One region of the Coprobacillus sp. AF33-1AC genome, then DNA from elsewhere that is predicted to be linked to it. Evidence: riboswitches for the same ligand, from Rfam matches in the RefSeq annotation. Region 1 holds a riboswitch; each other region holds the start of a gene.
The links. Region 1 has a riboswitch for thiamine pyrophosphate ahead of thiC (phosphomethylpyrimidine synthase ThiC). Riboswitches for the same ligand answer to the same signal wherever they lie in the genome.
Positions count from the first base shown of each region.

Region 2: linked by a shared signal. The riboswitch ahead of DWZ53_RS09945 (ECF transporter S component) and the one ahead of thiC (phosphomethylpyrimidine synthase ThiC) in region 1 are both predicted to bind thiamine pyrophosphate.
Region 3: linked by a shared signal. The riboswitch ahead of thiM (hydroxyethylthiazole kinase) and the one ahead of thiC (phosphomethylpyrimidine synthase ThiC) in region 1 are both predicted to bind thiamine pyrophosphate.

Region 1 covers NZ_QRQB01000001.1:91,714-99,888, forward strand. Annotated here, with positions in the region: gene thiC (phosphomethylpyrimidine synthase ThiC) at 1-1,293, opposite strand, end outside; TPP riboswitch at 1,349-1,459, opposite strand; gene DWZ53_RS00470 (GGDEF domain-containing protein) at 1,609-2,580, shown strand; gene DWZ53_RS00475 (ROK family protein) at 2,583-3,473, shown strand; gene DWZ53_RS00480 (GNAT family N-acetyltransferase) at 3,526-3,972, shown strand; gene DWZ53_RS00485 (hypothetical protein) at 4,076-5,053, shown strand; gene DWZ53_RS00490 (C40 family peptidase) at 5,034-5,747, shown strand; gene DWZ53_RS00495 (GTP 3',8-cyclase MoaA) at 5,870-6,811, shown strand; gene moaC (cyclic pyranopterin monophosphate synthase MoaC) at 6,813-7,292, shown strand; gene DWZ53_RS00505 (MOSC domain-containing protein) at 7,277-8,175, shown strand, end outside.
Region 2 covers NZ_QRQB01000031.1:74-8,248, reverse strand. Annotated here, with positions in the region: gene DWZ53_RS09985 (metallophosphoesterase) at 1-914, opposite strand, end outside; gene asnS (asparagine--tRNA ligase) at 1,013-2,398, opposite strand; gene DWZ53_RS09975 (redox-sensing transcriptional repressor Rex) at 2,457-3,086, opposite strand; gene tsaD (tRNA (adenosine(37)-N6)-threonylcarbamoyltransferase complex transferase subunit TsaD) at 3,088-4,110, opposite strand; gene rimI (ribosomal protein S18-alanine N-acetyltransferase) at 4,112-4,555, opposite strand; gene tsaB (tRNA (adenosine(37)-N6)-threonylcarbamoyltransferase complex dimerization subunit type 1 TsaB) at 4,546-5,151, opposite strand; gene tsaE (tRNA (adenosine(37)-N6)-threonylcarbamoyltransferase complex ATPase subunit type 1 TsaE) at 5,120-5,596, opposite strand; gene DWZ53_RS09950 (DUF402 domain-containing protein) at 5,599-6,132, opposite strand; gene DWZ53_RS09945 (ECF transporter S component) at 6,225-6,746, opposite strand; TPP riboswitch at 6,776-6,874, opposite strand; gene DWZ53_RS09940 (acetate/propionate family kinase) at 6,983-8,173, shown strand.
Region 3 covers NZ_QRQB01000002.1:31,935-40,109, reverse strand. Annotated here, with positions in the region: gene DWZ53_RS01425 (GGDEF domain-containing protein) at 1-1,307, opposite strand, end outside; gene DWZ53_RS01420 (hypothetical protein) at 1,382-1,675, opposite strand; gene DWZ53_RS01415 (AEC family transporter) at 1,799-2,710, shown strand; TPP riboswitch at 2,748-2,853, shown strand; gene thiM (hydroxyethylthiazole kinase) at 2,899-3,717, shown strand; partial or broken gene thiE (thiamine phosphate synthase) at 3,674-4,285, shown strand; gene thiD (bifunctional hydroxymethylpyrimidine kinase/phosphomethylpyrimidine kinase) at 4,346-5,128, shown strand; gene DWZ53_RS01400 (HAD family hydrolase) at 5,215-6,021, shown strand; gene DWZ53_RS01395 (hypothetical protein) at 6,088-6,342, shown strand; gene DWZ53_RS01390 (D-2-hydroxyacid dehydrogenase) at 6,365-7,330, opposite strand; gene DWZ53_RS01385 (PadR family transcriptional regulator) at 7,378-7,704, opposite strand; gene DWZ53_RS01380 (hypothetical protein) at 7,891-8,079, shown strand; gene DWZ53_RS01375 (O-antigen ligase) at 8,102-8,175, opposite strand, start outside.

The DNA.
Region 1 (8,175 bases):
ATCGCCAGCTAAAGCTTTGTTGATACTGCGTACGGCACAAAATTTACCACACATACTGCATGTATCACTGTGGTCTTCTTCTGGTAAACGACTATCTCGAATTGCTTTAGCGGTTTGTGGATCCAAAGCGCAGGCAAACTGTGCATTCCAGTCTAATTTTTGACGAGCAGTTGCCATTTTATCATCTTGATCTCTGGCTCCAGGAATCCCTTTAGCAATATCAGCTGCATGTGCTGCAATTTTTGAAGCAATGATTCCTTGTTTTGTGTCTTCAAGATTTGGCAAGGCTAGATGTTCGGCAGGAGTGACATAACATAAAAAGGCTGCACCACTCATTGCTGCTACTGCACCACCAATGGCTGCTGTAATATGATCATAGCCAGGAGCAATATCAGTAACAAGTGGTCCTAAAACATAGAAAGGTGCTCCCATACAAATGGTTTGTTGAATTTTCATGTTTGCAGCAATTTGATCTAATGGCATATGTCCTGGACCTTCAACCATGACTTGTACGTTATGATCCCAAGCTCTTTTTGTTAGTTCTCCTAAACGAACAAGTTCTTCTATTTGACATACATCACTGGCATCAGCTAAGCAACCTGGACGGCAAGCATCGCCCAAAGATATTGTAACATCATATTCTTCACAAATATCAAGAATTTCATCATAGTATTCATAAAAAGGATTCTCATTTCCTGTCATTGACATCCAAGCAAAAACAAGACTGCCTCCACGAGAAACAATATTCATTTTTCTTTTATGCTTTTTAATTTGTTCGATTGTTTTTTTAGTAATTCCACAATGAACAGTAACAAAGTCTACGCCATCTTGAGCATGCAAACGAATAACATCAATGAAATCTTTTGCTGTTAAAGTAGCTAAATCTCTTTGATAATGAATAACGCTATCATAAACTGGAACAGTACCAATCATAGCTGGGCATTCATTAACTAGTTTTTGTCTGAATGGTTGTGTATTTCCATGACTTGATAAATCCATGATGGCTTCTGCTCCCATATTAACGGCACTCATTACTTTTTCCATTTCAAGATCATAATCTTTACAATCTTTTGATATTCCTAAGTTAACATTAATTTTAGTTTTTAACATACTACCAATCCCTTCTGGATTAAGGCAATGATGCTTTTTATTGGCTGGAATGGCAATTTTTCCTTCAGAGACAAGTTGCATAATTTGTTCAACAGGTCTTTTTTCTTTTTTTGCGACAGCTTCTATTTCTGGAGTGATTATTCCTTTTCTCGCAGCATCCATTTGGGTTGTATATTTTTCCATTTTATCCTCCTTCTTCATGTAAACAAAAAGCAAGGCTACCAAAAGATAACCTTGCAAAACATTTTTGTTTGATCCCTCCGTTGGCATTATCCAAATCAGGTTATGGGTCGAAGTGAGATTACACTTCCTCTCAGCTAACATCTCGTTGGCTCCCCCTTGATATTTACATGTTTTCTATATTTTATCATGTGTTCTTTGGTTAATCAATTTATTATCGATGATATTATTTTTTTGTTATGGAAATACCTATTATTAACAAAAAGAAACGGTTTACATTTTAGCTTTTTAAAGATAAAATTATAATGGTGATGTGGAATGGAATTTGAAGAATTGTTTACGAAATTAAAGATGGATCCTAAACACTTAATTGAGACATTAGTGTGTGCAAAAGATCAAAGCGTTATTCTTTTTAAGAATACAAAAAGTGAAATTATTTATGTTAATGAACAGTTTTATAAAAAACACCCTCAATTTACTGATTGTCGAGATGATGTTATTGGAAAAACTGATTTTGATTTATTTCCTGGATCGGATCATGCAAAACAAGCATATGAAGACGAACAAAAAGTCATGCAAACAGGAAAGTCAATTAATTTAATTGAGACTGAGGGTAAAGATAGTCAAGGTAGAACAATGATTGCTCATACTAGAAAATATCCTTTAAAGGACGCTAATGGAAAAGTGGTAGGGGTTTTTGTTATTACCGAAGATATGACAAGTGATGTTGCTACTCTTAGAGAAAATCAGGAAAAAGCAAAGATTTTAACACAACTTAATATTGAGTTATCTCAAGAAAATGCAACGGACACTTTAAGTAAATTATATAATCGTCGTTTTATTCATGCTGAACTTGATCGTTTACAAGATGAATATGTCTCAAAAGGAACGCCATATTCTCTTATTTTAATGGATTTAGATCATTTTAAAAGTATTAATGATACATATGGACATAGTATAGGTGATGAAGTCATCCGCTATATAGGAAGTGTTTTAAATAATATTAAAAGACAGCGTTATCCTTCAATGGAAGGATGTCGTTATGGTGGTGATGAATTTTTAGTTATTCTACCTGCTTATGAAAAAGCAGGGGCTGTATCTATTGCTAAAGATATAAAAGAAGCGTTCGATAATTCGAAATTACATGTTGGAAAATTAAATCAAAAAATATCTGTTAGTATGGGTGTAGCGGGAATTAAAGATGATGAAACGATAGAAGTGGTATTGAATCGTTGTGATCAGCGCTTATATCACGCTAAAAACTCAGGAAGAAACCAAATAGGAGTATAAAAATGAATTATTTAGTCTTAGATGTTGGGGGTAGTTCAATCAAATATGCCCTGATAGATGAAAAATTGAATATTAAAAATAAAAACAGTGTGCCTACACCAATGGATACACTTGATCATTTTATTGAAACAATTGGTCAAATATATGACCAATACAAAGATCAAATAAAAGGAATGGCGTTAAGTATGCCTGGTGTTATTGATCCTCAAAGAGGTTATCAATATACAGGGGGTTCTTTACGATATATTGATAAATTAGAGACAGTTAAAGTTTTACAAAAAAGATGTCCTATTCAAATAACAATTGGAAATGATGCAAAATGTGCTGCTAATGCAGAAATTGGTTATGGTAATTTGCAAGATATTCAAGATGGTGCAGTTGTTATTTTAGGTACAGGAATAGGTGGTTGTTTAATTAAAGATCATCAAGTTCATACTGGACGCCATTTTAGTGCAGGAGAGTTTTCGTTTATCAAGACGAATGCAACTGATCCTTTAACATGGAATTGGGCTTGGTCTACACGTAATGGCATTCAAGGACTGTTAGAAAGAGTACAGGAGAGTTTACATACTGATGAACATTTAACAGGTATTGAAATTTTTGAAAAAGCAAACCAAGGCGATGAAAAGGTCATTGCTGGTATTGATGCTTTTGCAAAAGAAGTAGCTACACAAATTTATAATGTGCATATTATTTTCGATTGTGAGAAAGTAGCGATTGGTGGCGGAATTAGTGCACAACCATTACTCATTGATTTGATTCAAAAAAATTTAAATAATATTTTTGACCATTTAGGATTTGATATTGCGCGTCCTGAAATTGTTCCATGTCATTTTAGAAATGATGCTAATTTAATAGGTGCTTTATATCAACATCTACAAACATTTAAATAAATGACTCTGTGAGTCATTTTTCTTTATAATATTTTTTAATTGGTTTTAAATAATGAATGAAAGGGAAAGAGTAACCATGATATGTCAAGCAACGATGGATGATTTAGATGAGATTTATCATCTTATCTGTTTATTAGAAAATAAAAAAATGAATAAAGAACATTTTAAAAAATGTTATCAAGAAGGACTGGAAAATAGTGATGTACTCTTCTTGGTTGAAAAAAATGAAAAAATAGAAGGATTTATAAGTTTTTATATTCATCATTATCTCCATCATCATCATGATACTGGAGAAATTGTTGAACTAGTTGTTTTACCTGATCAAAGGAATAAAAAAATAGGACATCATTTAATTGAAGCCATTATTCAATATGCAAAAAGTAGAAATCTTGAACAAATTGATTTATCAACTTCAACATATCGTCATGATGCACATCGTTTTTATGAGAACCATCATTTTGAAAAATCACATTATAACTATACATTAGATATTAAATAGATGTATTTTGTTACAGCGAAAGTAACAAAATTTTACAATGACCTGTGATATAGTATTTTTAATTTATAAAGATGGACATAGATTATATATGGAGTGATTGAAATTGAACTTTAATAAAAGAAAATGTAACTTGATAAAATTTGTTGTCTTTTTTTCTTTGATTGCTGTAATAACACTTAATACTACATTTGCTAGTGAAAGTGATAAAATGACGCAAGCTGAAAGAGAATTGTCGTCATTGACTCAAATTACCGAAGATGACATTAATCAAAAAATGTCACAATTTTCAAAATACTACATAGAAAATGAAAAGAAAACCGCAGCTGTTATGAATGAAATCAACGATGATTTTATCAATGAACATTCTTATTATCAATATCAGCTTTCTAATAAAAGTTATGAACAAATAAAAAAAGAATGTAGAGTGATACCAGATCCAACAATGAATACTATTTATGCAAAAGATTATTCATTACCTACTTATAGTTATCATCATGAAAAAATTTCAAAAAAACAACTTACTAAAAAAATAATTTATGATACACCAATATATAATACACAGCTTACTCATAACTATTGGAAAGAAGCTTATAGTGCTTATAAAACTTATAGTCAATATGATGAAAAGTCAGGACTTAATGATAATGAAATATTTAAAAATTACTTTTCTCAATTTTTAAATTCATTAAAAAATAAAGATGAGTTTTTTGAAACTTCTATAAAATCACATGTCGATAATATCTATTATCGAGTGAATGGACAAACAAAAGAAGAAACAACTCAAGAAGCATTTGAAAATTATAAAAATGACTTATTAACACAAAGCAAAGCACAAGCGTTGTTGGATGAATACAATGAAAAATGTAAGGTATATAAACACAATTATTTATCACAAGTAGGTTATGAAAAGTATTTAAGATCAATTAATAATACAAAAGATACTTGGAAATTTAGTGAATATTGTCGTCTTGCTAGAAAAGGACTACTAGCAGGTATTCCAGAATATCCTACAAAACCTCATCATTATACTCAGTTGAAAACACAGGCAAACAAGATATTAGATGAACAAGATATTAGATGAAGTAGAATGGCACCAACAAATAACGTATACTTTATGTCAAAGTGAAACACCACAAATGATAACTTCATTAAATGCGTTTAAAACGCCCAAAGATAAAATATTATCTTGGACATATACAACATTAGATTCATTATATAAAAAAGATATCTCATTTAATGAGCCTGTTTTGACAACTGAAAATAAAAATACATATAATGATATTTTAGAAATTGATTATGATAGTCAATTTGTTGATCAAAGAAATACCATTATTAATTCATTGAAGAGTAAACTTGCTGAAAAATATAAATTAAAAGATTTTGGTGATAAGATTAGTGAAAATGCTCAATCTAAGTTAGGGTGTCGTTATTATTGGGGAGCGACAGGCGAAGATATGTTTGATTGCTCAGGTCTTGTTTATTGGGTTATGAATCATAGTGGTATTAAAATTGATCGTTTAACAGCAAATGGATATGCCTCTTTAGGTACAAAAATTAGAGATATTGATGATATGATTCCAGGTGATGTTATTGCTTTGGGTAATGAACAAAGTTATGGACATATTGGTATTTATATAGGAAATAGTAAAGTAGTAGAAGCAATGGGTGAAGGTGAAACTTGTAAAGGTAATCATCCTCAACACGTTGTCAAGATAACAGATTTAACTCATTTTATACATGAAGATAAAAAATATGAAATAAGAAGATTATTTTAAATAATCTTTTATAACAAAACGAAAATTCAACAAATTATTTTTGATTTGTTGAATTTTTTTTATTTATCGTTTAAATTATTAGGTGATGGTTATTCTTGAACGAGAATAACGGAAGGAGCACTATGAAGGATTCATTTCAAAGAGAAATAGATTATTTACGCATATCGATTACCGATCGTTGTTATTATCAATGTTCATACTGCAAAGTTGATTACCCATCTCATTTATCTCATCATGATATTTTAAGTTATGAAGATCTCATTAAGATTGTTAAGGCGGCTATTAAAGTTGGAATTACTAAATTTAAAATTACTGGTGGTGAACCGACACAAAGAAAAGGGTATCTTTATTTAATTTCCTCTTTGAAAAAAATAAAGGGTGTTCAATCAGTAACTTTAACTACAAATGGTTCTCTTTTTACTAAACAAGATTTAAATTATTTAAAAAACATAGATATTGATGCTATTAATTTTTCACTTGATACACTAGATGAAAATGAGTATTTTTTGCTAACAAAACAGGATTGTCTTCAAAAAGTCCTTGATAACATTCTTTATGCTTATCATATTCAAATACCTGTTAAAATTAATTGTGTTGTAGATGATACATTTCATCTTAAAAGATTACAATCGCTATTATCTTTTGTTAAAGATAAAGATATTTGTTTAAGATTTATTGAAATGATGCCGTTAAATCAAGAAAAGAGAACAAATCATTACCAACAAATAATAGATTATTGTCATCATTTTCAATACCATGTAGTGAACCAACAATTAGGTAATGGACCTGCTTATTACATTAAACTTCAAGGATATCTAGGTTACATTGGCTTTATTGATGCCCTCAACCATAAATTTTGTTTCAACTGTAATCGTATGCGACTTACAAGTACAGGTCAACTTAAGCCATGCTTATTTTATAACAACACTATCGATTTGAAAGGCTTTGTTGATAATGAAGAAGAATTAATTAGACAATTTAAAAAAGCAATTAATTTAAAGCCTAAAGAACATCATTTTGAAGAGGGTAAAAGTTTAACAAAAATGAATGAAATAGGAGGTTAATATGGAATTTAGTCATTTTGATAGTCAAGGAAATGCAGTCATGGTAGATGTTTCACCTAAACAAGTTACATCACGTCAAGCATTAGCTTGTGGACAAATTAGAGTTAATCAGGACATTATTGATAAAATTGAAAACAATTCAATGAGTAAAGGGGATGTTTTGTCAGTTGCTCGTATAGCAGGAATTATGGGCGTAAAAAAAACAAGTGACCTTATTCCTTTGTGTCATCCTTTAATGATTAATAAAGTATCAATAGATTTTCATATTTATCATCAAAGTCAGACTATTGAAGCAATGTGTTTAGTGGCATGTGAGGGTAAAACCGGTGTCGAAATGGAAGCTCTTCATGGTGTCAGTGTCGCTTTGCTTACTATTTATGATATGTGTAAAGCCGTAAGCAAAGATATGGAAATACAAGATATTCATCTTGTAAGCAAAAGTGGTGGAAAGAGTGGTGATTATCATTGGAAAAACAAGTAATGGCTTTATGTGTTTCTAAAAAGAAGGGAACTGCAAAAATACCCGTTGACCAAGTACGTTTTATTGAAAATTATGGTTTGGATGGTGATGCTCATGCAGGCAATTGGCATCGACAAGTTTCATTGTTGTCTTATCAAACCAGAGAAGAATTTAAGCAAGAGGGAGCATTGGTTGAAGATGGTGCCTTTGGTGAAAATATGTTAGTTTCTGGTATTGATTTTACAAAACTAACGGTGGGTACTCGAATTCAAATAGGAGAAGTTTTATTAGAATTGACTCAGATTGGAAAAAGTTGCCATCACCATTGTGCAATTTATCATCAAGTTGGCCATTGTATTATGCCAACTCATGGTGTTTTTGCTAGGGTATTGCTTGGAGGAATGGTTCATGTTCACGATAAAATAAAGGTTATTGAAAATCATGATGAACGATTTCGAGTGGCAGTTGTGACATTATCAGACAAAGCAAGTCAAGGGTTGAGAGAAGATTTAAGTGGTCCCTATATTCAAGATTATTTAACTAAGCATGGCTATTTGGTCACAAGTTTACAAGTTTTACCCGATGAACAAAAAATAATAGAAAAAGAACTTATTAATTTGAGTGATCGCTGTCAAAATGATTTAATTATCACTACTGGTGGTACAGGGTTAAGCGTGCGCGACGTTACTCCTGAAGCAACACGAGCTATCGCTACAAAAAATGTACCTGGAATCAGTGAAGCATTACGCTATGAATCAATGAAATATACACCACGAGCAATGTTATCTCGGGGGGTAAGTGTAATAAGGAATCAAACATTGATTGTTAATTTACCCGGAAGTTTAAAAGCTGTAAAAGAAAGTCTAGATATTATTGAATCATCTTTAAAACATGGATTAAATAT
Region 2 (8,175 bases), on a different contig from region 1:
TCACCAAGTAAATAAGCAACAACTTTTGCTTTTTGCTTTTTAAAAATATTTAACCCATGAACAATAACATCATGATTTCCTAGTACAAATGTTACATCACCATGATATTGTTTTTTTAAACGGTTCATAAATTGTGAAGCTAAATACATATTCTTACGATTTGGTGAATTCATCAAATCACCAGTAATCAAATATTTTATTTGGTGTTGGCTATACAAATGTTGATAGAGTTCATCTAAACTTTCATTTAGTACCTCAACTCCCTCATTCGTCTTTTTTGTTCCTAGGTGTAAATCACTTAACTGAACGAAGTAACCATCATTATGATTAAAATTAAAGTCATCAAAAATAGTATGATTTTCAATTCTTTTAAACACATTTTGAATATCATTTTCATCTTTCACAGGAATAAAATTCCATAAATGCTCTTTGAATACAAAAATACCCGGCCAATTATCAATTTGAAACAAAGCATTTAAAAACAATTGAAAAGGTCCATAAAATGAAAAATCATTATTTTTAACCAATTTATCAATACAAAAAACTCTGATAGAGTCATTTTGATATTTTAATGCATAATTTCGATCAATTATTTTTTTTGACAATTCATCCCCTATTGCCGGTAAGAAAGCAACTTGATATTTTCTTATTTCTTTTTGATAAAAAGATTTATACTCCTGATCATAATCAGTTTTAAATAAAAAATCAGCATTTTTTAATGATTTTGCCCTTTTAAACATTTGCCAATTTTCATTATCTACTTGATTGAAAAAACTTAAATTAATATTAAAAGATTGTAACCACTTTTTCAAACATTCTGTTGTGTGGAAATCTTCATAAGCACGATTATATGAAATTTCATTGTAATTAAAAATAAAATTATAATAAATATTTAAAAGATCTAATGAGTTCATATTCTCACCTCTTTAAACATTATACACCATCTCACTTTTTAGATAACCTATTTTCTATAACTGAATAAAAAAGAAGATAACAATGTTATCTTCAACTATTAAAATTTAAGGTTTCTAGGTGTTCTTGGGAATGGTTCAACATCTCTAATATTTTGCATTCCTGTTAAATACATTAAGAAACGATCGAATCCTAGACCAAATCCTGCATGTTTACATCCACCAAAGCGTCGTAAATCCATATACCATTGTAGTCCTTCTTTAGCCATTCCTTTTTCATCCATTATCTTTTCTAAAACATCATATCTTTCTTCACGTTGAGAACCACCTACTAATTCCCCAATTCCTGGTACAAGTAAATCACAAGCAGCAACAGTTTTTCCATCATCATTTAAACGCATATAGAATGCTTTAATTTCTTTTGGATAATCTGTTAAAAAGACGGGACCACCTACTATTTTTTCACAAATATAACGTTCATGTTCTGAATTTAAATCCATACCCCATGATACCGGATTTTCAAATTTAACATCAGCTTTTTCTAAGTATTCAATAGCTTCTGTATAAGTCATACGTTTAAATTCACTATCTCTTACATGACTAATACGTTTAATACATTCTTTATCAATCATTGATTCAAAGAATTTCATTTCTTCCGGAGCATTTTCTAATACATAATCAATACAGAATTTAACCATATCTTCAATTAAATCCATATCATCTTCTAAATCAGCGAAAGCAATTTCAGGTTCAATCATCCAAAATTCACTTGCATGTCTTGATGTATTTGAATTTTCTGCACGGAATGCAGGACCAAATGTATAAACATCTCTAAATGCCATACAAAAAGCTTCAACATGTAATTGCCCAGTTACTGTTAAGTATGCTTCCTTTCCAAAGAAATCCTTATCAAATTCTGTATTATCAATTGTCGTTGCTCTAAACATTTCTCCGGCACCTTCACCATCATTAGAAGTAATAATTGGTGTATGAACATAAACAAATCCTTGATTTTGGAAAAATTCATGAATAGCCATTGATAATACTGATCGTACACGATAAATTGCATAGAACGTATTTGCTCTTGGTCTTAAATGTGGTATTTCTCTCATATATTCAAAAGAATGTCTTTTCTTTTGTAATGGGAAATCTTCATCACAAGTTCCTTCAATTGTAACTTGTGTTGCTTCTACTTCAAATGGTTGTTTTCCTTCAGGTGTTAATTTTAATTTACCTAGAACTTTAATAGCACTACCAGTCGAAATATGTGCCACTTCTTGATAATTATCTAACCCTTCTTCTATATAAACAACTTGTAAATTTCTAAAATAAGTTCCATCATTTAAAGCAATAAAACCAACTTTTCCATTATTTCTATTTGTACGAACCCATCCTTGAAGTTCAACATACTCAATTCCTTCTAATTGAGATTGATCACCATCAAGAAACATTTCAAATAATTCTCTTACTGTAATAAATTCAAACATATGTCCCCTCCTATAACTTATCTACTAATTATATACATTAATCACACTTTATCAATCATTATTGATCATTTGAATGCATTTTTATAATTAATTCTTGTATTGCTACAACAACATCAACCGTTTGTACCTCTACTCCTGGTCGTACTGTAAAATGACTATGTGTAAAATCCACAATTCCTTTAATACCTAAATCCATAAGGCGATCTACTGTATTTTGCACATTTTCTGATATAGCTAAAATTGCAATTTTACAATCTTTAGGAAAAGTAGCTTCTAAATCATCAATATGATTTAATTTAACACCAAATCTTTCCCCTTCCTTATTTTTATCCATATCATAGCCACACACAATTTTACCAACTGTATATTGCCAACGATTATATTTTAAAATAGCACTTCCTAAATTACCAACCCCAATTAAAATAATAGGTTCTTCAAGACCTAATCCAAGCACTTCACTTAAACCATCAATAAGATGTTTAACATCATATCCTTTACCGCGTCTTCCAAAATTGTCTGTCTTTGAAAGATATGTAAAGTCTCGTCTTATAGTTGTATCTTGAATTCCAGTTGTTTCATATAATTCACTTGACAAACACGTTTCTTTTCCTTCATGTTGCATTTTTCTTAAAGCTTTTAAATAAACCGGAAAACGTGACATTGTTGCTTTTGAAATCTTTTTATCCATATTATTCCTCCTCAATCGATTCTAATTCTAAATCAAGATGAGGTTTAATCCCCAATGACAAATCACTAAACAAATGATGATCATACATAACTTTCCCTGCTAAAGCAATCATCATTGCATTATCTGTACAACATGACATTGGTGGCAATGAAAGTATCACCCCTGGCATCTTGTCAACTTCTTCTTTAATTTTTTGTCTTAAACCTTTATTTGCACTTGCCCCACCAGCAAGCATAATTTCTTTAACGTGATATTCTTTAGCAGCCTTTATTGTTTTATTTACTAAAACATCAACAACAACATTTTGAAAACTATAAGCCAAGTTTTCATGATTCATTTCTTCATGCCTTTGTGTCATATTATGTGCCAAATTAATGACTGCTGATTTTAATCCACTAAAACTGAAATTATAACTATCATCATCTAATGGCTTTGGCAAAGTATATTGTGGTTTACCTTGAAAGGCTAATTGATCTATAATTGGTCCTCCTGGATAAGGAAGTCCTAAAACTCTACCAACCTTATCGTATGCCTCACCAACCGCATCATCAAGTGTTTCCCCAATCACTTCAAATGAAAAAGGACTTTTCATATAAACTAACTCTGTATGTCCGCCACTCACAACTAAACATAGTGCCGGATAAACAATATCTTTTTCATAATTATTGGCATAAATATGTCCTGCAATATGATGAACTCCTATAAGCGGTTTATCAAAGGCTAATGCTAAAGTCTTAGCAACTTGTAATCCAATATGCAATGATCCTACAAGCCCCGGACCTTTAGTAACACAAATCGCATCAATCTGTTCCATTGTAACATGAGCCTGTTGTAAAGTTTCCTTCAACACAAGCGAAACACATTCTACATGTTTACGACTTGCAATTTCTGGCACAACGCCTCCGTACATTGCATGAATATCAATTTGACTGGCAACAACACTACTTAAAAATTCTCTTTGATCTTTAAGTACAGCCATAGCCATTTCATCACAACTTGATTCTATAGCTAACAATAGTGACATACTATACCTCCATTTCCTTAATCATTAAATAAGCATCTTCGTGTGTATCTTCATAATAATTTTTTCGTAACGCTACATTTTTGAAACCATATTTTTCGTATAAATGAATAGCACCCATGTTAGATACACGCACTTCTAAATTAATATTATGATATTTTCTTTGACAAGTTAAATCAATGGCATACTGCATTAATTGACTTCCATAGCCTTGTCCTTGCATTTCTTGATTTACTCCAATTGTTGTAATTTGACTTTGATCTCCCATTAGCCACATTCCTAAATAACCAACAATTTGTTTTTCATTTTCAATAACAACATAATGTCCAAAAGGATTCGTATTTATTTCATAAATAAAGTCCTCTTTAGACCACGGTGATGAAAATAATAGTTGTTCTAAATAAGTAACTTCATCAAGATCATCCACTTTCATTTTTCTTATTTGCATATTTTTTTAGCCTCTACTGATTTTAAATAAACAGGTACTAAATTATCAATATCTTCTACATAAGACTCACTTTTAGCTAATTGATACATATTTTGTGCTAAATTAACTTCACTTTGCACTTGATTAACTAAATCGCAATCTCCTACAACCTTAAAATTTGGATATAATTGCATTAACTGATCAAATTCATCAATATCAATCATCTTTTCTTTAATTAAATCATGACCATTTTGATAAACACCCACAAACACTTTATGACTTCTAGCATCCAATACACTTATTACTTCATCATATCCTGCATAAGCTTTTAAAGAAGAAATTGTTTTAATCTTTATAGATGTAGTTGTAGCTAATGTCTTAGCAATTGTTAAAGCAACACGTACACCAGTATAAGAACCAGGACCAATTGTTATGATCATTTCGCCAAAATCTTTTACCTTTAAATGATGACGATTTAAAAGTTTTCCCAAATAAACAATAGCATATTCTGACTGACGTCGATTTCCCTCTTCTTGAATTACATCTAAACATTGTCCTTGATCATACAATGCAATAACAAGATATTTATTCGATGTATCCATTACAATTGTTTTCATTTATTATCTCCTTTACCAATTCTTCATATCTTTGACCAATTGGATGCATAATACATGTACGTCCATTTTCTTCATGATTCAAAATAATTTCTAAACGTTCATGAGGTAAAATATTTTCAATAAATTGTGACCATTCGACAACACATACATCATCACTATCAAAAATCTCCTCAAAACCTAATTCATCATCTTGTCCTTCAAGACGATAGACATCAAAATGTGATAAATTTAAACGTCCTTGATATTGTTTTAAAATAGTAAAAGTTGGTGAATTAATAACTCTTTTGATTCCCAATCCTTGTCCAATTCCTTTTGTTAGAGTTGTTTTACCAGCACCTAAATCACCACTTAAAGTAATTAAACTATGTGCTTTAACTAACTTACCAATTATTTTTCCTAAAGAAATTGTATCTTCTTGACAATCTAATTTTATTTTTGCTTTCATATTTATCCCTCTTTTAAATCTTGATAAAAATGATACCAATCTTTAGTAAATGATTCACTAAATGGTCCTTTTTGTGCTTTAGCAACTTCAATTAAAACATCTAGTTGTTTCCATAAAATTTCATCTAATCGTTCACTATATCCCATCATTCTAGCATGTTGACGATATTCTTCTTCATCTAGAATACGATAATTATGATCTGGAAACACCTTTAAATCTAAATCATAATCAATATATTTTAATGCTTCGCCATCATATAATGCAGGTGAAGCAATATTACAATAATAATAAACACCTGTTTTTCTAATCATACAAATGACATTATACCATTTATTTTTAGGTAAATACCAAATAGCCGGTTCTCTTGTATGCCACATTCTTCCATCAGATTCCGTTACTAATGTTCTATTATTAATAACAATAAAATGGTCATCCGTTTCTTCTAATACAAGACCTTTAGACCAACAACGGTGAATACTACCATCATGTTTGTAACTATGTATCAGTACTTTTTTTCCTACGATAGTATTATCCATATACTTCTAATCTCCTTAATAACATTATCATTATACACAAATTTAAAATTGAATGAAAGACATAAAAAAATACTCTTATTAATAAGAGTATTTTAGAAACGAACAGTTTTTTTTAATCTTGGATATAAAATCATAAATAATATAAAACAAACAATAAGTGTTCCTATATTGTATGGTAAATTATATGTAAGATTTCCTTTTAATGGTGTTGCAAAAGCATACCACCCTGCAAGTAAATGGCTAATTGTTTTTAACACACACATCACAATGATTCCTACAGGAATTTCATATTGTTTATAGTGTGCTAAAGGAATCAGTCCTGTCATACCAACTAATACCATTGGAATAATGTAATCAAAAATAACTGATAAAGGACCATAAAATACAGCAAGTCCCAAAGCAAATTGTACACCTAAACTTACTAAAGAAACAACAACACCGTATTTCCAATTCATTAAATAGCTACATAAAAAAATTGGAACCAATGAAAAAGCAATATTTCCTCCCTTTGGCATTTCATAAATTTTTGTACAATACTCAAGTACAATTTGTAATGCCGCGAAAATTGCCATATAAGTCATGGTTCTCGTACTTAATTCAAATTCTTTTTTCATCATTTTATCTCCTTCTTGCCGGAGTAAAGATATATTCATGATGCTCTCTCTACGCTGGTATTACCCAGATCAGATATTAAGGGACAAGGTTTTCACCTATCTCAGCACATGCGCCCCCGGCTAGTAACCATTATATACTGACTATCAATAAAAACAATAAAATCTTGTTTATTTTATATAGTTTTTTTAAGGAATGGTGTTATAATAGCGATATATTAAGGAGGCTTTATAAAAATATGGCAAAAATTATTTCTGTAAATGCAGGGAGTTCATCATTAAAGTTCCAATTATTTGAAATGGATGATGAATCAGTTATCACTTCTGGAGTAATTGAAAGAATTGGTTTAGAAGATTCTATTTTTACTATTAAATATAACGGAGAAAAAGAACAAACTATCTTACCTATTAAAGATCATAAAGTTGCTGTTCAACTTTTATTAGATACTTTAATCAAAAAAGAAATCGTTCATGATTTAAATGAAATCAAAGGTGTTGGTCATCGTGTTGTTCAAGGTGGTGCATACTTCGATCAATCAGTTGTCATTGATGAAGATGTTGTAGCAAAAATTGATGAATTAAAATCATTAGCACCTCTACACAATCCAGCTCACTTAACTGGATATTATGCTTTTAAAGAAGCTATCCCAAACGCTGGTGCAGTTGCAGTATTTGATACTGCATTCCACCAAACACTTGAACCAAAAAGTTATATTTACCCAATTCCATATAAATATTATGTAGAAAATAAAGTACGTAAATATGGTGCTCATGGTACAAGTCATTTCTATGTATCTTCACGTTGTCGTGAAATGATGGGAAATCCAGAACATTCACGTATTATCGTTGCTCACTTAGGAGCTGGTGGATCTTTAAGTGCTGTTAAAGATGGTAAATCAATCAATACATCTATGGGATTCACTCCTTTAGCTGGTATCATGATGGGAACACGTTCAGGAGATGTTGATCCTTCTGTAATCGACTATTTAATCGAAGAAGTTGGATTAGATATGAAAGAAGTTATTCGTATGTTAAATAAAGAATCTGGATTACTAGGTGTATCTGGTGTGTCTAGTGACTTTAGAGATGTACAAAATGCAGCTGCTAATGGTAACGAAAGAGCTCAATTAGCATTAGATATTTTCTTTAGAAGAGTTATTGCTTATATTGGACGTTATTTCATTGCTTTAGGAGGCGTTGACGCTATTTGCTTTACAGCAGGTATTGGTGAAAATTCTTTCTTTGCTAGAAAAGAAATTTGTAAATTATTAGAAGAAGCATTAGGTGTTAAAATTGATGATGACGCTAACGTAAACGGAAAAGGCGATCGTTTAATTTCTACACCAGATAGTAAAGTTAAAATCTATGTTATTCCAACTAATGAAGAATTAGTTATCGCACGTGATACAAAGAGATTATTAAACTTATAAAA
Region 3 (8,175 bases), on a different contig from region 1:
GCGCTTTCACGATTTACTTTATTTAAATTAGTAAATTCTTCATGATAATGTAATTCTCTTTTAGAAATAATCATATGATAAGAAGTAATGATTTTTGAATAGATTTTTCGATAAAAGAGATGAACATTTTTTTGATGTGAATGATAACAATCTAAAACAAAAGAAGTTGCACTTAAAAACCTTTCAATATCAATATAATTAAGTAAATCATAAGTAAAAATACCTTCAATTATTTGACTCATATCTCTTTTTGTTGAAGTATCAACTAACTGATCTTCATGAACAGTGAGTAATAAAGTAAATAATTGATTGACATTATCTTTAATTGGCAAATGATAAACTAAACGATTATCAAATACATAATTAGTAATACCACTAGCGACATAATCTACTGGTAAGTGAGATTCTTTACAATCAAGTAAAAAACGATATAAATAATCTTCAGTTTGCGCATTATAACCAACAGATTCTCGAGGAATAAAGAACGTATCAATTGTTTTATGAAAGTGTTTATCTTTTTTTAAAGTGGATAATCCCTCAATCGCTCCCATATAACCTAAATAAGAAGGATCAGTGTGGCATGAAGATAATAAAGGGATACAATGAGCAGCAATAGGTTCATCATCAAAGCCACAAATAAAGATATCTCGACCAATCTTTTTATTTGTCACAGCATTAACCTGTTGATACAAACAAAGTGCCAGTTCATCAGATGCACACATAATCCCATCTATATAGGGATGTAAAATAAGCCAGTTGCGGATAAGTTCATTATGATTTTTCGTATAATCGGATGCATAAAGAATATCATCATCTTGAATAGCCAAAGTGTGGTTTTTTAAAGAGGTTTTAAAGGCTTCAACCCTTTCAATAGAACCATGTGAGTCTTTTTTACCACTGATCATCCCAAGATGAAGACATCCACAATTTTCAATCATATAATCAACAGCTTCTTTGGTTCCGGAAAAATTATTATATGATACAGAACTATATAGTGGTGAAGGTTGATTTAAAATAATAATAGGTACTTCAAATGATTTTAAAAATGCTTTAGCTATATCATTATTTTCTGGACATATTGATGAATAGGGAATTAATAAAAAATCAAGATCCATAACATTAGCGTATTGATAAACAATAGATTTTTGATAATGATCAAGTTCTTGGTTTTCTTTTATCTTTCCACCATTTAAAATGATAAAATCAGCATCCATTTCAAGACAGGCAGCATGGGCTCCACGTGTTATCTCAGATAAATAATGAGAATCTGAGCAAATAAGGAGACCAACACGAGGACGTTTCTTCATTTTAAATCACCTCCGAATACCACTATTATACCACTGATTAAGCGCTTACACAATAAGACTTACACGAGTAAGTCTTATTGAAAAGCAAGTTGATTTTTAGATGTTAAAGAAGGAATTTGAAGACCTATTTTAGCTCTTTGATGATAAGGGATTAGTTGAAATAAAGGACAAAGATACATAAAAGGAGAATAACGTAATTCATGCTTTAAAATAGATAGAACATGTTCTAATTTTAAAGTCGTATCAATTTCTAAAATGAGATCATAATCTAATTGATAACTGTTTTTAATTTTAATACGGGAATCTTGATGATTTTGAATCATCAATGAAAAAACATGATAATTACCAGATGTTAAACAAAGTTTCATTCTCTCACCTCCTCTTTTATTTTTTACAAACTAAAAGAATTTATGCTTATCATGACTCAATTATTTACATAAATTTACAATTTAGTTATAATGTAATAAAAAATTATTAGTGGGGTGGAAATCATGATTTTAAATACAATGTGTAAATTGTTTTTTGCGATTATTATTGGTTTTGTATTAAATAAAAAAGATATTTTAAATACGAAAGTAAATAAAAGTATTTCTTCTTTAATTATTCAAATTGCCAATCCATGTTTAATTGTTGGATCAGTTGCTTCAATGAAAAGTGGAAATAATCATTTAGCGATAGAATTATTAACAGTAGGTTTAGTTATCTATATTGCGATGCCCATTATTAGTTTTATTTTAGTTAAAGTATTACCATTAAAAGCTGATTATCAAAAAACATATATTTGTATGCTTATGTTTTCTAATTGTGGTTTTATGGCTTTGCCTATTTTACAATCAATGTTTGGCAATCAAGCTGTATTCTATAATACATTACTCCATATGCCTTATAATCTTTTATTCTTTACACTGGGAGCTTATTTACTGGCTAAAGATGGTGAAGGAGATTTTAAATTTGAAATTAAACAATTGGTTACCCCAGGTGTCATTTCATCTATTTTAGCGATAGTATTATATTTTACAGCCTATTCATTACCAACCCCTATAAGTGAATCTCTTAACTTTGTTGGTTCACTTGTTACCCCACTATCTATGATTTCTATTGGTGCATCTATTGGTGATTATCCAATACTTGAGGTACTAAAAGATAAAAGTTTATATTTTATTACAGTGTTAAGATTAGTCGCAGCACCCCTATTTGTTTTCTTTCTCGCAAGTTTTTTAACGCAAGATATGATGATTATTAAAATTGCAACTATTTCAATCGGTATGCCAGTAGGTTCAATGGTAGCCATGGGAGCAAATGAATATAATGGTAATGTTCAAGTAGCTTCTTCAGGTGTTGCTCTTTCTACATTATTATCATTGATAACAATTCCTATCATGTTATTTATCTTGGGTGCCTAGACAAAATAAGGGAAAGCCCCTATAATAAGAGTACAATATAAATAAACAGGGGAGCTTGTAGACAGGCTGAGAGTAAGTTGTAAACTTAGACCCATAACCTGATTTGGATAATGCCAACGTAGGAACGATACATAGGACAGAGATTCTTTTCAGGTTCTCTGTTTTTTTATAAATAAAAGGAGAACACAATGAAAGAACAATTAGAAAACGTAAAGAAAAAAAGACCACTTATTCATAACATTACAAATTATGTAACTGTTAATGATGTGGCCAATATGATTTTAGCTGTAGGGGCAAGCCCTATTATGGCTGATGATGAAGGGGAAGTCGAAGAAATTACTTCCATTTGTAATGGTTTAAATATTAATATTGGAACTTTAAATCATAGAACAATTCAATCTATGATCAAGGCAGGAAAAAAAGCAAATGAATTAAATCATCTTGTCTTATTAGACCCAGTAGGAGTAGGAGCCAGTACTTTAAGAACTCAAACTGCACTAAAATTAATCGAAGAAGTTCAATTTTCAGTTATTAGAGGAAATATTTCAGAAATTAAAACACTTGCTTTAAACCAAGGAAATACCCATGGTGTAGATGCGAGTGAAATGGATGCCGTTACTCAAGATAACCTAGAACAAAACGTTGCTTTCGTAAAAGAATATGCTCAAAAAATGAATGCCATTATCGCTGTCACAGGAGCAATTGACTTAGTAAGTGATGGAAAAGAATGTTATGTTATTTATAACGGGGAAAAAGAAATGAGTGCGATTACAGGTACTGGATGTCAATTATCAGGGTTAATGACAGCTTATATTACAGCTAATCCTAAAACACCATTAAAAGCATGTGTCGCAGCAGTATGCCAAATGGGATTAGCAGGTGAAATCGCTAAAACACATCTACAGTCATTTGAAGGAAATGCCACTTATCGTAATCGTATTATTGATGCAGTGAATCATATGGATGGATATATTTTACAAGCAGGAGCTAAATATGAAATTAAATAAGAATGATTTATTATTATATGCGGTAACTGATCGTAGATGGTTAAAAAATCAAACTTTGTATCAACAGGTAGAACAAACCCTTAAAGGGGGAACAACAATGGTACAAATTCGTGAAAAAGATTTAGATCATGAATCTTTTTTACAAGAAGCAAAACAAATTCAAGTATTGTGTAAACAATATCAAGTGCCACTTATTATTAATGATGATGTTCAATTAGCTAAGGAAATTGATGCTGATGGTGTACATATTGGTCAAGATGATTTAGATTTAAAGAAGGCAAGAGATATCTTAGGACCTGATAAGATTATTGGTGTATCGGCTCATGATTTAAATGAAGCTAAGATGGCTTATGATGGGGGAGCAGATTATTTAGGTGTTGGTGCTATTTTTACAACCGCAACTAAAGATGATGCTGATGCGGTTTCTTTAAAAACATTAAAAGAGATTTGTCAACAAATTGATATTCCTGTTGTAGCCATTGGGGGTATTAATGAACACAATATTTTATCATTAACCGGTAGTGGTATTGATGGTGTCGCTATTGTCAGTGCTATTTTTGCGAGTGATGATATTCAAGGTAGTAGTGAAATTTTAAAACAAAAAACACAAAGAATTGTTCATCCCCAAATTCATAGTGCTTTAACAATAGCTGGAAGTGATAGTAGTGGTGGTGCAGGCATTCAAGCAGACTTAAAAACCATGTTAGCACATCATGTTTATGGTATGAGTGCGATTACGGCTTTAACTGCTCAAAATACAGCAGGAGTAGCCGGTATTTTAGATGTGACACCTGATTTTCTTGCTTTACAGTTAGATAGTATTTTTCAAGATATCTATCCTGAAGCAGTAAAAATAGGTATGGTGTCCAAAGGATCACTCATTAAGGTTATTGCTGATAAATTACACCAATATCCCGTTTATAATATTGTGATTGATCCCGTCATGGTAGCAACCAGTGGGGCAAAATTACTTAATGATGATGCAATTAACGTACTTAAAGATTACTTATTTTCTTTAGCAACAGTTCTCACTCCTAATATTCCCGAAGCAATGATTTTGTCTGATATAGAAATTAAAAATGAAGAAGATATGAAAAAAGCAGCTCAAATTATGAGTGAAAAATATCAATGTGCCATTTTAGTTAAAGGTGGACATCAAATTAATGACGCTAATGATTTATTATACGACGGTCATCACTTTACATGGTTTAAAGGGAAAAAAATTGATAACCAAAATACCCATGGGACAGGATGTACTTTATCAAGTGCCATTGCTTCTAACTTAGCCAAAGGTGATAACTTACATGATGCAATCAAAAAAGCTAAAGATTATATTTCTGGATGTTTACAAGAAAATTTAGATTTGGGTAGTGGTCAAGGACCTATGGACCATGGATATAAATTAAAATAAACAAGATATTTTTATCTTGTTTTTTTAATTTAGAAAATATAAAGAGATAAAAAAACATTATGATATACTTTTTTTGAGGTGAAAGTATGAAACAAAAAGTATTATTTTTTGATATTGATGGAACATTAATATGGTCGCAAGCAGGAATTATGGACATTCCTCAAGGAGTAAAAGAACAATTATTGAAACTTAAAGCACAAGGACATAAATTATTTATCTGTAGTGGCAGACCTAAAGCTATGTTAGAAGATAAATGGTGTGATGGAACATTTGATGGTTATATTCTTACTAATGGTGCATATGTAGAAATTGATGGACAATCAATCTATGAAAATAGAATGGATTATGATTTATCTATGCAAACAGTAAAGATGTTAGAAGAGTTAAAATGTGATTATATGATTGCAACAGCCAATCATCTTTATATTGATCCTCGTCATCAAGAACTTTATCAATTTTTTGTTAATTTAAGACATAATGATGATTTATTTACAACAAAGTTTAATCGTGATGAAGTGTTAAAAAAAGCATTGAAAATAGAAGCAAATGTAACAAATCAAGATAAAGACAAAATAGAAGAATATATCAAAAAACATTTTGGATATGTGATTAACTATGATGAACATGGTAGTGATAATGCATTTGAGTTTTATTCACCTACTATTTCCAAAGCAACAGGAATTCAAAAAGTATTAGATTATTATCATCTAGATCAAGAAGCGACTTATGCCTTTGGTGATGGCGAAAATGATTTAGAAATGGTTGAATATTGTCATGTAGGAGTTGCAATGGGCAATGCCTGTTCTCTATTAAAAGAAAAAGCCAACATTATTTGTAAATCTATTAGAGAAAATGGTTTAGAAGAGATATTAAAAATATTGTTTTGTGAATAATACATATGTCAAGACTGTTATTTAAAAATCTAATTGGTATAATGATATTCATGAGGTGAATTTTTTATGGAATGTGCATTATATTTTAAGGACATGGATAATAAAGATCATAATAATTATCCAAAGAAAGTCTATCGAGTAGAAGAATCAAAAATGTTTATTGAAATACTCGATGAAAATCATATTCAAGGATGTTCTAAATACTTTAGCAGTATTCGTGCAAGAGATAATTATATTAACGATAGAAAAGAACATATCTTGAGAATTAATGATAATGAAGTGAAAAACATTCAAAACTATTGGCAAAACACAAGCAAATAAAAAAGCATCGTCAGATGCTTTTTTATTTTTTATAAGAAACAACACGACGATAGCCGGTATTAAAGTCAACTTCGTTTTCTAATACCTCACTATTTTTTAAATGATGAAGATTACGCATAACTAATTGACAATATGCATTTCTCACACTATCCCAAACAAAGCCACCCGAACTATGAGGGGTAATCATGACTCTGTCTATGTTCCATAATGGCGAAGAACAATCTAATGGTTCATTTTCAACAACGTCAAGTCCTACGCCATAAAGATGCCCTTCATTTAAAATTTGAACTAAATCATCACTAACGATTGCACTTCCTCTACCTACATTAATAATAATAGCATCAGGTTTCATTTTAGATAATTTTTTATAATCAAATAAATGAATTGTTTGTTTATTTTGAGGTAAAGCAAGAATAACAAAGTCACATTGTGGCAAGAGTTCATCTAATTGATCTAATGTATAAATATCATCTACATAAGGAAGATGATCTTGTTTTCTTCTTTTTACAGCAGATATATGACAATCAAATGCCTTTAATCTTCTTGCTGTTTCATAACCAATATCACCATAACCTACAATACAAACATGACTGTGATAGATTTCTTTTCCTTGTTTTAACGGATGCCATTGTTGTTTTGTCATTTGCAAAGAATAGAATTTAAAGTTTTTACATAATGCAATCATCATGCCGATAATATGTTCACTTATGGCTTTACCATAACTTCCACTTGCATTTGCTAACTGGGTGTTTTTGTGAAGGATACCTTCTTTAATATAAGCATCACTTCCAGCACTATTTAAAAAGATAGCTTGAAGATGTTCTTGATTTAATTGGAGTGATAAAGAAGGATTACCGATAATCACATCTGCGTTATCAATATCTTTTTGTGTAGGCTTTTTATTGATGATAAAGGTATCATCAATAAAAGCATTTTGAATTTCTTTTATTTCTTGATCTTGTAAAGGTGCACATACTAATATTTTCATCATGATACCTCCGTTGTTATTATACATAAAAAAAGCCCAAGTTGGGCTTAATCGGACATAATATTTTTGATACAACCTGTTATTGTTAAATAATGTTGATAAAGTTGTTCTAAATATTGTTTTCCTTCTGGAGTGATTTTATAGTAAACACGTGTTTGTCTTTTGTTAATAAGACGGCGTTCACTTGTAATGTAACCTTGATCTGTTAATTTATAAAGAATTGGATACATTGTTCCTTCTGCAATATTAATATGACCATCAGATTGTTTTTTTAAAGTTTGTACAATTTGATATCCATAACATTCTTCTCCAGAGTCGATAATTTTTAATAAAACCATTTCTATTCTAAAAAAATTCTTTGCAGTACGTGTCATATTATCTCCTTTTTTATTCTATAGATTAATATTATTACTATCGTCATAATTGTCAAGTTTTTTGCATTTTTTGGTAATAAAAAATAATAATTTACTAGAAAATATAATAAAATCTTTACATTTTTGACACATTTTTACCAAAATTTGGCAGTAAAATAGAATTAGAAATAAATAAGGGGTGATATCATGAAAAAATATGTTTTATCAATGATAACAATGATAGGGGTTATCTTGACATCAGTTCAATCATGTTTCGCATTAACAAATCAAGCAGTCAATGAAAGTAGTCATCCGCCATATTGGCTTATTATTTTAATTATTGGAACATTTATATGGATGGTTATTCTTTACTGTATGGAAAATCATCACAATTAAAAAAGCAGGGGAACCTGCTTTTTTAATGTGTTTGTGGATACATTGCAAAACTATTGGCGATAAATAAGAATAACAAACCAGTATGTAACCAAAAGA